2 regions of the Roseateles agri genome follow, and region 1 is predicted to be linked to the other one. Evidence: predicted binding sites of a transcription regulator. Region 1 holds the regulator's gene; the other holds the start of a gene.
The links. Region 1 encodes LexA, which represses DNA repair genes until DNA is damaged. Its sites were predicted from a motif close to ACTGTATNNNNATACAGT; they were not measured.
Positions count from the first base shown of each region.

Region 2: recA (recombinase RecA) is a predicted target of LexA. The motif match lies at 1,596-1,613, and genes of this name have one in related genera.

Region 1 covers NZ_JAXCLA010000004.1:457,766-464,367, reverse strand. Annotated here, with positions in the region: gene SNE35_RS14090 (MdtB/MuxB family multidrug efflux RND transporter permease subunit) at 1-1,729, opposite strand, end outside; gene SNE35_RS14085 (MdtA/MuxA family multidrug efflux RND transporter periplasmic adaptor subunit) at 1,751-3,307, opposite strand; gene SNE35_RS14080 (YidB family protein) at 3,541-4,002, shown strand; gene SNE35_RS14075 (helix-hairpin-helix domain-containing protein) at 4,018-4,311, opposite strand; gene lexA (transcriptional repressor LexA) at 4,314-5,012, opposite strand; gene SNE35_RS14065 (asparaginase) at 5,098-6,030, shown strand; gene SNE35_RS14060 (organic hydroperoxide resistance protein) at 6,027-6,452, opposite strand; gene SNE35_RS14055 (MarR family winged helix-turn-helix transcriptional regulator) at 6,479-6,602, opposite strand, start outside.
Region 2 covers NZ_JAXCLA010000003.1:45,118-51,719, forward strand. Annotated here, with positions in the region: gene SNE35_RS08320 (regulatory protein RecX) at 1-493, opposite strand, end outside; gene recA (recombinase RecA) at 510-1,553, opposite strand; gene SNE35_RS08330 (response regulator transcription factor) at 1,723-2,394, shown strand; gene SNE35_RS08335 (sensor histidine kinase) at 2,496-3,905, shown strand; gene rodA (rod shape-determining protein RodA) at 3,902-5,056, opposite strand; gene mrdA (penicillin-binding protein 2) at 5,053-6,602, opposite strand, start outside.

The DNA.
Region 1 (6,602 bases):
TCATCGCCTCGAAAGAGGTGTCCTGCGTCGCCTCGGTGATCACCTGCACGAGGCCGGTGTCCTGCACCGGGAAGAAGCCCTTGGGCACGGCGATGTAGAGCACGGCCGTCAGCGCCAATGTGCCCAGGAACACGACCATCGTCAGGAACGAATGGTCCAGCACCCAGTCCAGCGCGCGGCCGTAGCGCTCGATCAGCTTGTCGAAGGCGCGGATGCTCCAGTCGCCGAGCTTGGTGCGCTTGTGGTCCTTCTCGGCCTTGAGCAGGCGGGCACTCATCATCGGCGTCAGGGTCAGCGAGACGACGGCCGAGATCAGGATGGACACGGCCAGCGTGATCGCGAACTCGTGGAACAGCCGGCCGACCACGTCGCCCATGAACAGCAGCGGGATCAGCACGGCGATCAGGCTCACCGTCAGCGAGATGATCGTGAAGCCGATCTGCTTGCTGCCCTTCAGCGCCGCTTCCATCGGCGGGTCGCCCTCCTCGATGAAGCGGGCGATGTTCTCGATCATCACGATCGCGTCGTCGACGACGAAGCCGGTCGAGATCGTCAGCGCCATCAAGGTGAGGTTGTTGATCGAGAAGCCGGCCAGATACATCACGCCGAAGGTGCCGACCAGCGAAAGCGGCACGGCCACGCTGGGGATCAGCGTGGCGCTGCCGCTGTGCAGGAACACGAAGATGACGGCCACCACGAGCGCGATCGCCAGCAGCAGCTCGAGCTGCGTGTCATCGACCGAGGCGCGGATCGTCGTCGTGCGGTCGGCGATCACCTGCACGTCGATCGAGGCGGGCAGCGTGGCCTGCAGCTTGGGCAGCAGCGCCTTGACGCGGTCCACCGTCTCGATCACGTTGGCGCCGGGTTGGCGCTGCACGTTCAGGATCACACCGGGCGTGCGGTCGGACCAGGCGGCCAGGCGCAGGTTCTCGGCGTCGTCGACGATGGTGGCCACGTCCTGCAGGCGCAGCGGGTTGCCGTTCTTCCAGGCGATGACGAGATTCTGGTATTCGGCGGCCGACTTCAGCTGGTCGTTCGCGTCGATGGTGGACGCGCGCTGCGAGCCGTCGAAGCTGCCCTTGGCCTGGTTGACGTTGGCGGCGGCGATGGCCGTGCGCACGTCGTCCAGCGACATGCCCAGCGAGGCCAGCACGGTGGGGTTCGCCTGGATGCGCACGGCAGGGCGGCGCCCGCCGGCGATGCTGACGAGGCCCACGCCGTCGACCTGCGAGAGCTTGGGCGCCAGGCGGTTCTCCACCAGGTCATGGATTTTGATGACCGGCAGCGAGGGCGAGGTGACGGCCACCGTCAGCACCGGCGCGTCGGCCGGGTTGACCTTGCTGTAGACCGGCGGCATCGGCAGGTCGGAGGGCAGCAGGTTGGAGCCGGCGTTGATCGCGGCCTGCACCTCCTGCTCGGCCACGTCCAGCGACAGGCCCAGCGAGAAGCGCAAGGTGATCACCGAGGCGCCGCCCGAGCTGCTGCTGGTCATCTGCGACAGGCCCGGCATCTGGCCGAACTGGCGCTCCAGCGGCGCGGTGACGGTGGTGGAGATCACGTCCGGGCTGGCGCCCGGGTAGAGCGCGGTGACCTGGATGGTCGGATAGTCGACCTCGGGCAGGGCCGAGAGCGGCAGCAGCCGGTAGGCCAGCAGGCCCGCCAGCAGGATCGCCAGCATCAGCAGCGAGGTGGCGACCGGTCGTTCGATGAACGGGCGGGAAGGGTTCAGCGCCATCGGGAGGAGTCCGCGTCAGTTGCCGTTGCCGCTGGCCGCGCGCTCGGCGCGGCGCTTCGCGATCCAGGCCTCGCGTTCCTCGGGGCTCATCTTCATGACCTTCTCCTGCACGTCGGGCGGCAGGCGGTCGAGCCAGCGCGGGCGCTCCTGGGCGTCGGCGGAGGCAGCCTCGGAGGCTGTATGGTGGGCACCGGATGCGGCGCCCGATGCCGCACCACTGGCAGCACCTGCCGCGCCAGCGCCACGGTTGCGGCGGCCGCCGGGCGTTGCGGCGCCGGCGCGCTTCTGCGGATCGGAGGCGATGATCTCGACCTTCGCGCCCTCGCGCAGCCGGTCGACGCCGTCGATCACGACCTTCTCGCCGGCCTCCACCTTGCCGTCGACGGCCATCCAGTCACCATCGACCGGGCCCGGCTTGACGACGCGCGTGGCCACCGAGTTGTCGGCGTTGACAACGTAGACGTAGAAGCCCTGAGAGCCGCGCTGGACGGCGGCGGTGGGCACGGCGAGATGGTTGGCTAGCACGTCGAGCTGCAGCTTGGCGCCGACCGACTGGTTGGGGAACAGTGCGTCGTCCTCGTTGGCGAAGGTGGCCTTCAGCTTGACGGTGTCGGTGGTCGTGTCGATGCTGTTGTCCAAGGTCGCGACGCGGCCGGTGGCGAGGCGTGTCGCGCCGGTGCGGTCCCAGGCCTCGACGGCCAGCGGCTCGTTCGCACGCAGCTTCTTTGTGATCTGCGGCAGCAGGGTCGAGGGCACGGCGAAGACCATCGCGATCGGGTGGTTCTGCGTGATCGTGACGATGCCGTTGGCGTCGCTGGGCGAGACGACGTTGCCGAGGTCGGCCTGCTTCAGGCCGACACGGCCGCTGATCGGCGCGGTGACGCGGGCATAGGAGAGCTGCAGCCGTGCGCTGTCGACGGCGGCCTGATCGAGCTTGATCGTGCCTTCGAGCTGGCGCAGCAGCGCCTCCTGCGTGTCGAGCTGCTGCTTCGGGATCGCGTCCTTGGCGGCGAGATCACGGTAGCGGGCGAGGTCGAGGCGGGCGTTCTCCAGGCTCGCCTTGTCGCGCACCAGTGCACCTTCGGCCTGGCCCAGCGCCGCCTGGAAGGCGCGCGGGTCGATCTGCGCGAGCTGCTGGCCGGCCTTGACCTGCTGGCCTTCCTTGAACTGGATCGATTGCAGCACGCCGCTGACCTGCGCATGCACGATCGCGGTGTTGGACGCGGTGATCGTGCCGATCGCGCTGGCGCTGACGCGGATGTTCTGCTCGCGCACCTGGTCGACCGAGACCGGCTGCGTGCGGTTCGCGCCGCCAGGGCCGCCGCCGGCGAATCGGCGTCCGCCGCCGTTGCCGCCACCCGGCGCGCTTGCCCCGGCACCGGGGCCGCCGTTCGCGTCGCTGGCGGGGCGTGTCTTCCACCAGACCCCCACGCCGCCGGCGATCACCGCCGCGACGAGAAGCCACGGCCAGACCTTGCCCTGTTGACGGCGACGGCGCGGATGGAGCGTTGGGGAGGCGGTGGCTGGCGTCGTGCTGGCTGTGGATTCGGGCGAAGGCGGGAGGCTGGACATGATGGTCTTCGAGTTTTCCTTGTCGCAGGGCGTGAAGAGCGGCGCTGCAAAATCGCCGCCAATTGGATCATCGCAGCTTGGACGATATTGATGGCCGAGGTAAAGAAAACTTAAGGCCGGGGCATTTATCGTGCCGCGTCCGCAAGACCTCGATACAAGGGATTCGGCTTCCTGCTCGATCCGGCCAATACTCCGCCCCTCGCCGCAAGGCTTTCACCTGGAGCATCGACAACATGGGACTTCTGGATCAACTCGCGAACGAGGCGCTGAGCGCGCTGGCCAACCCGGGTAGCGGCCAGAGCGGCGCAGGCCGCGACCCGGCCGCGGCGGCAGCCCATCCGGGGATGATGGATGTGCTCACGGGCCTGCTGGGCGGGCAGGGAGGCCAGGGCGGTGGCCTGGGTGGCCTTGTGGCCATGGCGCAGCAGGCGGGCCTGGGCAACGTCGTCGCCTCGTGGATCGGCACCGGCCAGAACCTGCCGATCTCGGCCGACCAATTGCAGAGCCTGCTCGGCTCGGATCAGGTCGCGGCCATCGCGCAGAAGCTGAGCCTCTCGCCCGACGTCGCGACGCAGATGCTGTCGCAGGTGCTGCCCCATGCGGTGGACCACCTGACGCCGGACGGCCAGGTGCCTCACAACGATCTGGTGGAGCAGGGCCTGGCGATCTTCAGGAGCCTGTCGGCCGGGCGTTGATGCCCTCGGCGCAGATCAGTCGTCGATCTGCCCGTAGGCGGCCTTGCGCTGCGCCGTGTAGTGCCACCACGGCGTGGCCGCCGCACCTTGCATGAAATCGATGGCGGCCATGAAGGTGTCGAGCACGCAGGGGTCCTGCCGCTGGCCGCTGAGCTTGCAGAGCTGCCTGTAGAGCGCCAGCGCGTCGCGGCCCCGCAGGTCGGCCGGCCGCACGATGCCCATGACCCGCAGATCCCCGGCCATCGCGGGGCCGATGTTGGGGATCTGCTCCAGCACCTGGCAGTCGTCCGCGTGGGCCGCCTTCTTCACGCTCAAGAGAACATCTGATTGCGGATCAGGCCCACGGCGAGGCCCTCGACCGCGAAGCTTTCATCGCCCTCGGCAACGAGGATGGGCTCGAAGTCTTCGTTCTCCGGCAGCAGTTCGATGCCCGAGCGGCCGCGCTTGAAGCGCTTCACCGTGACCTCGTCGCCGATGCGCGCGACGACGACCTGCCCGTTGCGGGCTTCGGAGGCCTTGGCGACGGCGAGCAGGTCACCGTCCATGATGCCGATGTCCTTCATGCTCATGCCTTTGACCTTCAGCAGGAAGTCGGGCTTCTTGGCGAACATGCTGGCCTCGACCGTGTAGCTCTGCTCGATGTGCTCCTGCGCCAGGATGGGCTGGCCGGCGGCCACGCGGCCGACCAGCGGCAGGGTCAGCTGGGCTAGGCTCGCCAGCGGCAGCATGAACTGCTGGACCGATTCGCGCGCCCGGCCTCGGGCCTCGTTCAGCGCGCGCAATGTGTCAGACTTCAGCCGGATGCCGCGGGACGTGCCGCCGACCAGCTCGATCACGCCCTTGCGGGCGAGCGCCTGGAGGTGTTCCTCGGCTGCGTTGGCGGAACGGAAGCCGAGCTCGGCGGCGATCTCGGCGCGGGTGGGCGGGGCGCCGGTCTGCTCGATGGCGTCGCGCACCAGATCGAGAATCTGCTGCTGGCGGGCCGTCAGTTTGGGGCTGCTGTCTTCCATGGTGCTCCTGGGTTGGCCGCTGGATATCTGAGTATCTATCCAGTGGCTGTATTTTCATCCAGTTTTGAAGAAAAACAAGCAAGACATGACGCGTGACCTCATCGTTATCCTCGGAACGGGCGGAACCATCGCCGGGACTGCCACGGACGCAGCCGACAACGTCGGCTACACCGCAGCTCAGATCGGCGTCGATCAACTGATCGCTGCTGTGCCGCAACTGGCCTCGCGCCGCCTGGAGCACGAGCAGGTCGCCCAGCTCGACAGCAAGGACATGGACTTCGCCACCTGGCAGCGGATCGCCGAGGCGGCAGCGCGGCACCTGGCGCGGCCGGAGGTGTCAGGTCTTGTCATCACGCACGGCACCGACACCTTGGAGGAAACCGCCTGGTTCCTGCAGCGCGTGCTGGCACCGACGAAGCCGGTGGTGATCACCGCCGCGATGCGGCCGGCCACGGCGCTGCTGAAGGACGGGTCGCAGAACCTGCTCGATGCGGTGACGGTCGCGGCGGACCGCGAGGTGGCGGGCGTCGTGGTTGCCTTCGCTGGCCAGATCCATTCGGCGGAGCAGGTGCGCAAGGTGCACAGCTACAAGGTCAACGCGTTCGCGTCGGCGGAAGGCGCGCAACTGGGCGTGGTGGAGGAGGGGATCGTGCGCTGGTTCGGCCGGTCGGCTCCTGCTGCACAGGCGCTGGGCATGGCACGCATCTCGCGCCCAGCGGCGCAGTGGCCGCGTGTGCAGATCGTGATGAACCACGTCGGCGCGGATGGAGCGATCGTCGACGCGCTACTGGCGCAGGGCGTCGACGGCATCGTCGTCGCCGGCACCGGCAACGGCACGCTGTCAGCGGCGCTGGAGCGTTCGCTGGAAGGCGCCCAGGCTGGCGGTGTGAAGGTGCTGCGCAGCACGCGCTGCGATGCCGGGCCGGTGATGGCGGCCGGCGATCTGCCCAGCGCGGGAGCGCTGAGCCCGGTGAAGTCGAGGATCGAGCTGATCCTCGAGCTTCTCGCTAGGTCTTAGAGGACGTTCAGCGTCACGTCGATGTTGCCGCGGGTGGCGTTCGAGTACGGGCACACCTGGTGCGCGGCCTCGACCAGCGCTTCAGCGGCGCTGCGCTCCATGCCCGGGATCGTGATGTTCAGCGTCGCCTGGATGCCGAAGCCGGCCGGGATCGGGCCGATGCCGATGTCGGCAGTGATCGAGGTGTCGGCCGGCAGGGCGACCTTCTTCTGGCCGGCGACGAACTTCATCGCGCCCAGGAAGCAGGCCGAGTAGCCGGCGGCAAACAGCTGCTCGGGGTTCGTACCTTCGCCGCCGGGGCCGCCCATTTCCTTGGGCACGGTCAGCTTGACCTTGAGGTTGCCGTCGCTCGATTGCGAGGAGCCGTCGCGGCCGCCGGTGGACGTGGCATGGGCGGTGTAGAGAACTTTGTCGAGTGCCATGGTGAGTACCTTTCAGTGAGTGAGGGTCAAACGGTAGGGGACAGGGGCAAGGAGGCGGCCTGGATTTGCGTGCGCAGCTCGTGCAGGCGCCGGGTCAGGGAACTCAGTTCTTCGATGGAGCAGGCGCTGGCGCAGGCGACCTGTTCCGGG
Region 2 (6,602 bases), on a different contig from region 1:
CTACCCGGCCCCTGAGCACCTGGCGGATGACCTCCGGCGAGAAACCTCGGCCGCTGAGAAAGCGCATCTGCCGGGCGCGCAGCGCGGGGTTGCCGGCCACCGCATCGGGGTCGCCAGTGCCGTTAGCGCCGAACTTGCGCTGCCAGAGGCTGCGAGCCCGTGCCAGTTCGGTCGACTTGAGTTCCGCCTGCGCATCGGCGCTGAGCGTCAGGCCGTGCTGCGCCAGTTCCAGCTTGATGCGCAGGCTGCCGTAGCGCTGCGCCCGCGCATGCACGCGCGATTCGACGAAGCGCGTCTCGCTCAGATAGCCCTGCGCGCGCAGCCACTCGATCAGCTGATCGACCTCGATGGCCGACCGGTCCTCGTCGTCCTCCGCCTCCTGGGCGTCACGACGGATCCGCAGCAGCTTGCGCCGCAGTTCCAGCGGGCTGTGCTCGCGCTGCGAGAGCAGCGCGATTGCACGCATCTTCAGCGAGAGCGGCGTGCGTCCCACGGACGGTCAACGAAACTCAGGCCTCGGCCGCCTCGTCGCCGCCGATCAGCGCCACGCCGACGGCTTCGCGGATCTTGTTCTCGATCTCGACCGCGACGTCGGGGTTCTCGCGCAGGAACTCGCGTGCGTTGTCCTTGCCCTGGCCGATCTTCTCGCCGTTGTAGGCGTACCAGGAGCCGGACTTCTCGACGATCTTGTGGACGACGCCCATGTCGATGATCTCGCCCTCGCGGCTGATGCCTTCGCCGTAAAGGATGTCGAACTCTGCCGTCTTGAACGGGGGCGAGACCTTGTTCTTGACGACCTTGACCTTGGTCTCGGAGCCGATCACCTCCTCGCCCTTCTTGATCGAGCCGATGCGGCGGATGTCGAGGCGGACGGAGGCGTAGAACTTCAGCGCGTTGCCGCCGGTGGTGGTTTCCGGGCTGCCGAACATCACGCCGATCTTCATGCGGATCTGGTTGATGAAGATGACCATGCAGTTGGTCTTCTTGATCGTGGCGGTGAGCTTGCGCAGGGCCTGGCTCATCAGGCGGGCCTGCAGGCCGGGCAGCGAATCGCCCATCTCGCCTTCCAGTTCGGCCTTGGGTGTCAGCGCGGCGACCGAGTCGACGACGATCAAGTCCACCGAGCCGGAGCGCACCAGCGCGTCAACGATCTCGAGCGCCTGCTCGCCGGTATCGGGCTGGCTGATCAGCAGTTCCTGCAGGTTGACGCCCAGCTTCTGGGCGTACTGGATGTCGAGCGCGTGCTCGGCGTCGATGAAGGCGCAGGTGCCGGCGAGCTTCTGCATCTCGGCGATGACCTGCAAGGTCAGCGTCGTCTTGCCCGAGGATTCCGGGCCGTAGATCTCGACCACGCGGCCGCGCGGCAGGCCGCCGACGCCCAGCGCGATGTCCAGGCCCAGCGAGCCGGTGGAGACGACCTGGATGTCCTCGATCACCTCGCCTTCGCCCAGGCGCATGATGGAACCCTTGCCGAATTGCTTTTCGATCTGGGCGAGGGCGGCTTGCAGGGCCTTGGCTTTTTCGGTGTTCAGGGCTTTGACGGGCGCGTCCATGAGTCGTTCTCCGGGTGAAGGTTGGGGCGGATTATGGCGCAATCTGTATGCATGTACAGTGTTTTGAACAGTAGTCGCGCGGCGCCCTGCTGACAAGTGTTGTCAGCAGAAATCCTTAGGGGGGCCCCTTCATAGAATTGGCGGCAAACGACCGCGGAGACACCCGACCATGCGCATCCTCATTGCCGAAGACGACCAGGTGCTCGCCGATGGCCTGCTGCGTTCGCTGCGCGCCTCGGGCTACGCGGTCGACCAGGTCGGCACGGGCACCGAGGCGGACGCCGCGCTGGCCGCTCACGAGTTCGATCTGGTGATCCTGGACCTGGGTCTGCCCAAGCTGCACGGCCACGAGGTGCTGCGCAAGCTGCGCGGGCGCGGCTCGGCCGTGCCGGTGCTGATCCTGACGGCGGCCGACAGCGTCGAGCAGCGCGTCAAGGGCCTGGACCTCGGCGCGGACGACTACATGGCCAAGCCCTTCTCGCTGCAGGAGCTCGAAGCGCGGGTGCGGGCGCTGACGCGCCGCGGCCTGGGCAGCGCGTCCACCGTGATCCGGCACGGCCCGCTGTCCTTCGACGCCACCGGCCGCGTGGCCTACATCAACGACCAGATGATCGAGCTGTCGGCCCGCGAACTCTCGCTGCTGGAGGTGCTGCTGCAACGCGCCGGGCGACTGGTCAGCAAGGATCAGTTGGTCGAGCGCCTGTGCGAGTGGGGCGAAGAGGTCAGCAACAACGCGATCGAGGTCTACATCCACCGGCTGCGCAAAAAGATCGAGCAGGGCCCGGTGCGCATCGCCACCGTGCGCGGCCTCGGCTACTGCCTCGAGAAGATTGCTTCTTGAGCACGGCGCCGCCGCCCGAGCAGGAACGGCCAGAAAGGCCCGATCGGCCTGATAAGCCTGAAAAGGGCCAGCGCTCGCTGTTCGGCGAGATCCTCGACTGGATGCTCGCGCCGCTGCTGCTGATCTGGCCGATCAGCGTGGCACTGACCTGGCTGGTCGCACAGGGCATCGCCAACAAGCCCTATGACCGGGAACTGGGCGAGATGGCGCGCACCCTGGGTCAGCAGGCGGTCTCGGCCGAGGTGCCGGCCGGGCGCAGCGGCCGCAACCGCTATGCGCTGGCGCCCGAGGCGGCGGCGCTGCTGCGGGCCGACGAAACGGACACCGTCTACTACCAGGTGCTGGGCCAGCGCGGCGAGCTGCTCAGCGGCGATGCCGATCTGCCGGTGCCGCAACAGTCCGACGACGATCCGGTCCCGCCCTGGGAGCTGCGCTACCGCGACGACGAGGTCGGCAACGAGCGGGTGCGCGTGGCCTATCTGTGGGCCGCGCCGCCGGCCGCGCCCGCCGCCACGGTGCTGATCCAGGTCGCCGAGACGCTCGGCAAGCGCTCGCGCCTGACCAACGAGATCATCAAGGGCGTGATCCTGCCGCAGTTCGTGATCCTGCCGCTGGCAGTGCTGCTGGTCTGGCTGGCGCTGGCGCGCGGCATCGCGCCGCTGAACGAGCTGCAGCGGCGCATCCGCTCGCGCGACAGCTCCGACCTGAGCCCGATCGACGAGCAGCGCATCCCCGACGAGGTCGCGCCGCTGGTGCGCGCCATCAACGACCTGCTGGCCCGGCTGGACCAGTCGATCAGCGCGCAGAAGCACTTCCTCGCCGATGCGGCACACCAGATGAAGACGCCGCTGGCGGGCCTGCGCACCCAGGCCGAATTCGCGCAGCGCGAGATCGACGAAGGCCGCAGCGATCCGGCGCAGCTGAAGCGCTCGCTGCAGCAGATCGCCCTGTCCAGCCAGCGCGCGGCGCACATGGTCAACCAGCTGCTGGCGATGGCGCGGGCCGAAGACCAGGAGCATGCGAAGCGCCGCAGCGAGGTCACCCTGCCCGAGATCGCCACCGAGACCGTGCGCGACTTCGTGCCGCGCGCGCTCGACAAGCGCATCGACCTCGGCTACGAAGGCCCCGACGCCGAGGCCAGCAGCCTGCGCGTGCTGGGCCATCCGCTGCTGATCCGCGAGCTGATCCGCAACCTGGTCGACAACGCGCTGCTCTACACGCCGCCGGGCGGCACGGTGACCGTGCGCATCGTCGAGGACCCGTTCGGCCAGGTCAGCGTGCTGCAGGTCGAGGACTCCGGGCCCGGCATTCCCGAGGCCGAGCGCGAGAAGGTGTTCCAGCCGTTCTACCGCGCGCTGGGCACCAATGTCGACGGCTCGGGCCTGGGCCTGGCGATCGTCCGCGAGATCGCCCAGCAGCACGAGGCGGAGATCACGCTGGATGACACCCGGCCGCGCAACGCTTCACCAGGGGCGCGCTTCACCATCCGGTTCCACGCCCATCCCGCCTAAGACTGGATCAGCCGCCGGCTCTTCGAGATCGACATCAAGAGGCCGAGGCCCACACCCAGCGTCACCATCGCCGTCCCGCCGTAGCTGATGAAGGGCAGGGGCACACCCACCACCGGCAGGATGCCGCTGACCATGCCCATGTTGACGAACACGTAGGTGAAGAAAGAGAGCGTCACCGCGCCCGCCATCAGCCGCGAGAACAAGGTCGGCGCATCGGAGGCGATGAAGAGCCCGCGCAGGATCAGCGCGGTGAAGCCGACCAGCAGGCCCAGCGCGCCGAACAGGCCGAACTCCTCGCCGAAGGCCGCGAAGATGAAGTCGGTGGTGCGCTCGGGGATGAACTCCAGGTGCGTCTGCGTGCCCTTCATGAAGCCCTTGCCGGTCATGCCGCCGGAGCCGATGGCGATCTCGCCCTGGATGATGTGGAAGCCCTTGCCCAGCGGGTCCTTGCTCGGGTCCAGCAGGGTGCAGATGCGGTTCTTCTGGTACTCGCGCAGCACCGGCCATTTGGCTTCGGGCTGGCAGATCTGGTCCTCGGTCATCACGACGGCGGTGATGGCCGCCGCGCCGACCACGAAGGCCGGGATGATCAGCCGCCACGACAGCCCGGCGAAGAAGATCACGTAGAGGCCGGCCGACAGCACCAGGATCGCCGTGCCCAGGTCCGGCTGCTTGGCGACGAGGCCCACCGGCACCGTCAGCAGCGCGAATGCGGCGATGAAGTCCGGCAGCCGCAACTGCCCCTCGCGCTTCTGGAACCACCAGGCCAGCATCAGCGGCATCGCGATCTTCAGCAGCTCCGAGGGCTGGATCACCACGCCGACGTTGAGCCAGCGCGTCGCGCCCTTGCGCGTGATGCCGAACACCGCCGTGGCCACCAGCAAGGTCACGCCCAGCGTGTACAGCGGTATGGCCAGCGCCATCATCCGCTGCGGCGGAATCTGCGCGACGACGAAGATGATGCCGATCGACAGGAAGGTGTTGCGCAGGTGATCGGGGAAGCGGGTGCCGCTGTCATAGCCGGCCGAGTACATGCAGATCAGGCCCAGCACCATCAGCCACAGGATGGCCAGGGACAGCGGCAGGTCGAAGCCGGCGAACCACGGCTTGATCCGCTGCCACAGGCTCGGCTTGTCGAACACATGGCTCATCGTGAAGCTCCTGAGGCCGGGGCCGAGGCGGCGGATGCCGCAGACGCAGCCGCCGCCGGCGCACTCGCCGCCTGGCCCGGCAGCGGCACGTCTTCCGCGCGGCGCGGCGGGCCGATCGGCGCGGAGGTCAGGCCCAGCTGGGTCTTGGCGATGTCTTCCTCGCTCGGGTAGGTGCCGGTCAGCACGTAGTCCATCACACGGCGCGCGATCGGCGCGGCCGCCGCGCCGCCGAAGCCGGCGTTCTCGACGATCAGCGCCACGGCGATCGTCGGGTGGTCCAGCGGGGCGAAGGCGATGTAGAGCGCGTGGTCGCGCTTGCGCTCGTCGGCCTTGATCGAGCTGTAGGTCTGGCCGGCCTTCAGGCCGACCGCCTGCGCGGTGCCGGTCTTGCCGCCGCTCTGGTACGGCGCGCCGGCGAAGACAGCACGCGAGGTGCCTTCCAGCGTCACGCCGTTCATCGCGTTGTGGATGATCGCCACGTCCGACGGCCTCAGTGGCAGCGGATCCAGCGCATCGCTGGCGACGCGGCGGTCTTCGTGATGGACCACGTCCTCGATGTCGCGCACCAGCCGCGGCTTGAAGCGCAGGCCGCCGGTGGACAGCGTGGAGACGGCCGTCGCCAGCTGCAGGATCGTGAAGTTGTTGTAGCCCTGGCCGATGCCCAGCGAGACGGTTTCGCCGGGGAACCACTTCTGCTGCTCAGGGCGCTTGAATTTCTTCTTCTTCCACTCGGTCGACGGCAGGTCGCCGGTGACCTCGCCCTGCAGGTCGATGTCGGTCTTGCGGCCGAAGCCGAAAGGCATCAGCTGGTCGTGGATCAGGTCCACGCCCATCTCGACGGCCAGGCTGTAGAAGTAGACGTTGGACGAGGTGACGATCGCCAGGCGCATGTCCTTCGGGCCGGCGCGGTCGCCCTCGGCCGAGCCGAAGTTGCGGCCGCCGAAGCTGTAGGTCAGGTTGTCCTGGATCACCAGGTGCGGGTCGCGCTTGCCGGTATTCAGCGCCGCCATCGCCATGTAGGGCTTGAAGGTGGAGCCCGGCGGATAGGTGCCGCGCAGCGCACGGTTCAGCAGCGGCTTGTCGATGTTCTCGTTCAGGTCGCGCCAGTTGTCGATGTCGATGCCGTCGACGAACAGGTTCGGATCGAAGGTGGGCTTGGACACGAAGGCCAGCACCTCGCCGTTGCGCGGATCGATCGCCACCAGTGCGCCGCGGCGCTCGCCGTAGAGCTGCTCCACCAGCGCCTGCAGCTTGATGTCGATCGACAGGTTCAGCGTGTTACCCGGCGTCGGCGGTCGGTGCGCCAGGCGGCGCACCGCGCGGCCGGCGGCGCTGGTCTCCATCTGCTCGAAGCCGGTCACGCCGTGCAGCTCGCGCTCGTACTGCTGCTCCAGGCCCAGCTTGCCGATGTATTCGGTGCCACGGTAGTTGGCGACGTCCTCTTCCTCCCAGTCGTCCATCGCCTTTTTCTCGGCGGTGTTGATGCGGCCGATGTAGCCCAGCAGATGGCTGCCGATCTCGCCGAAGGGATAGCTGCGGAACAGCC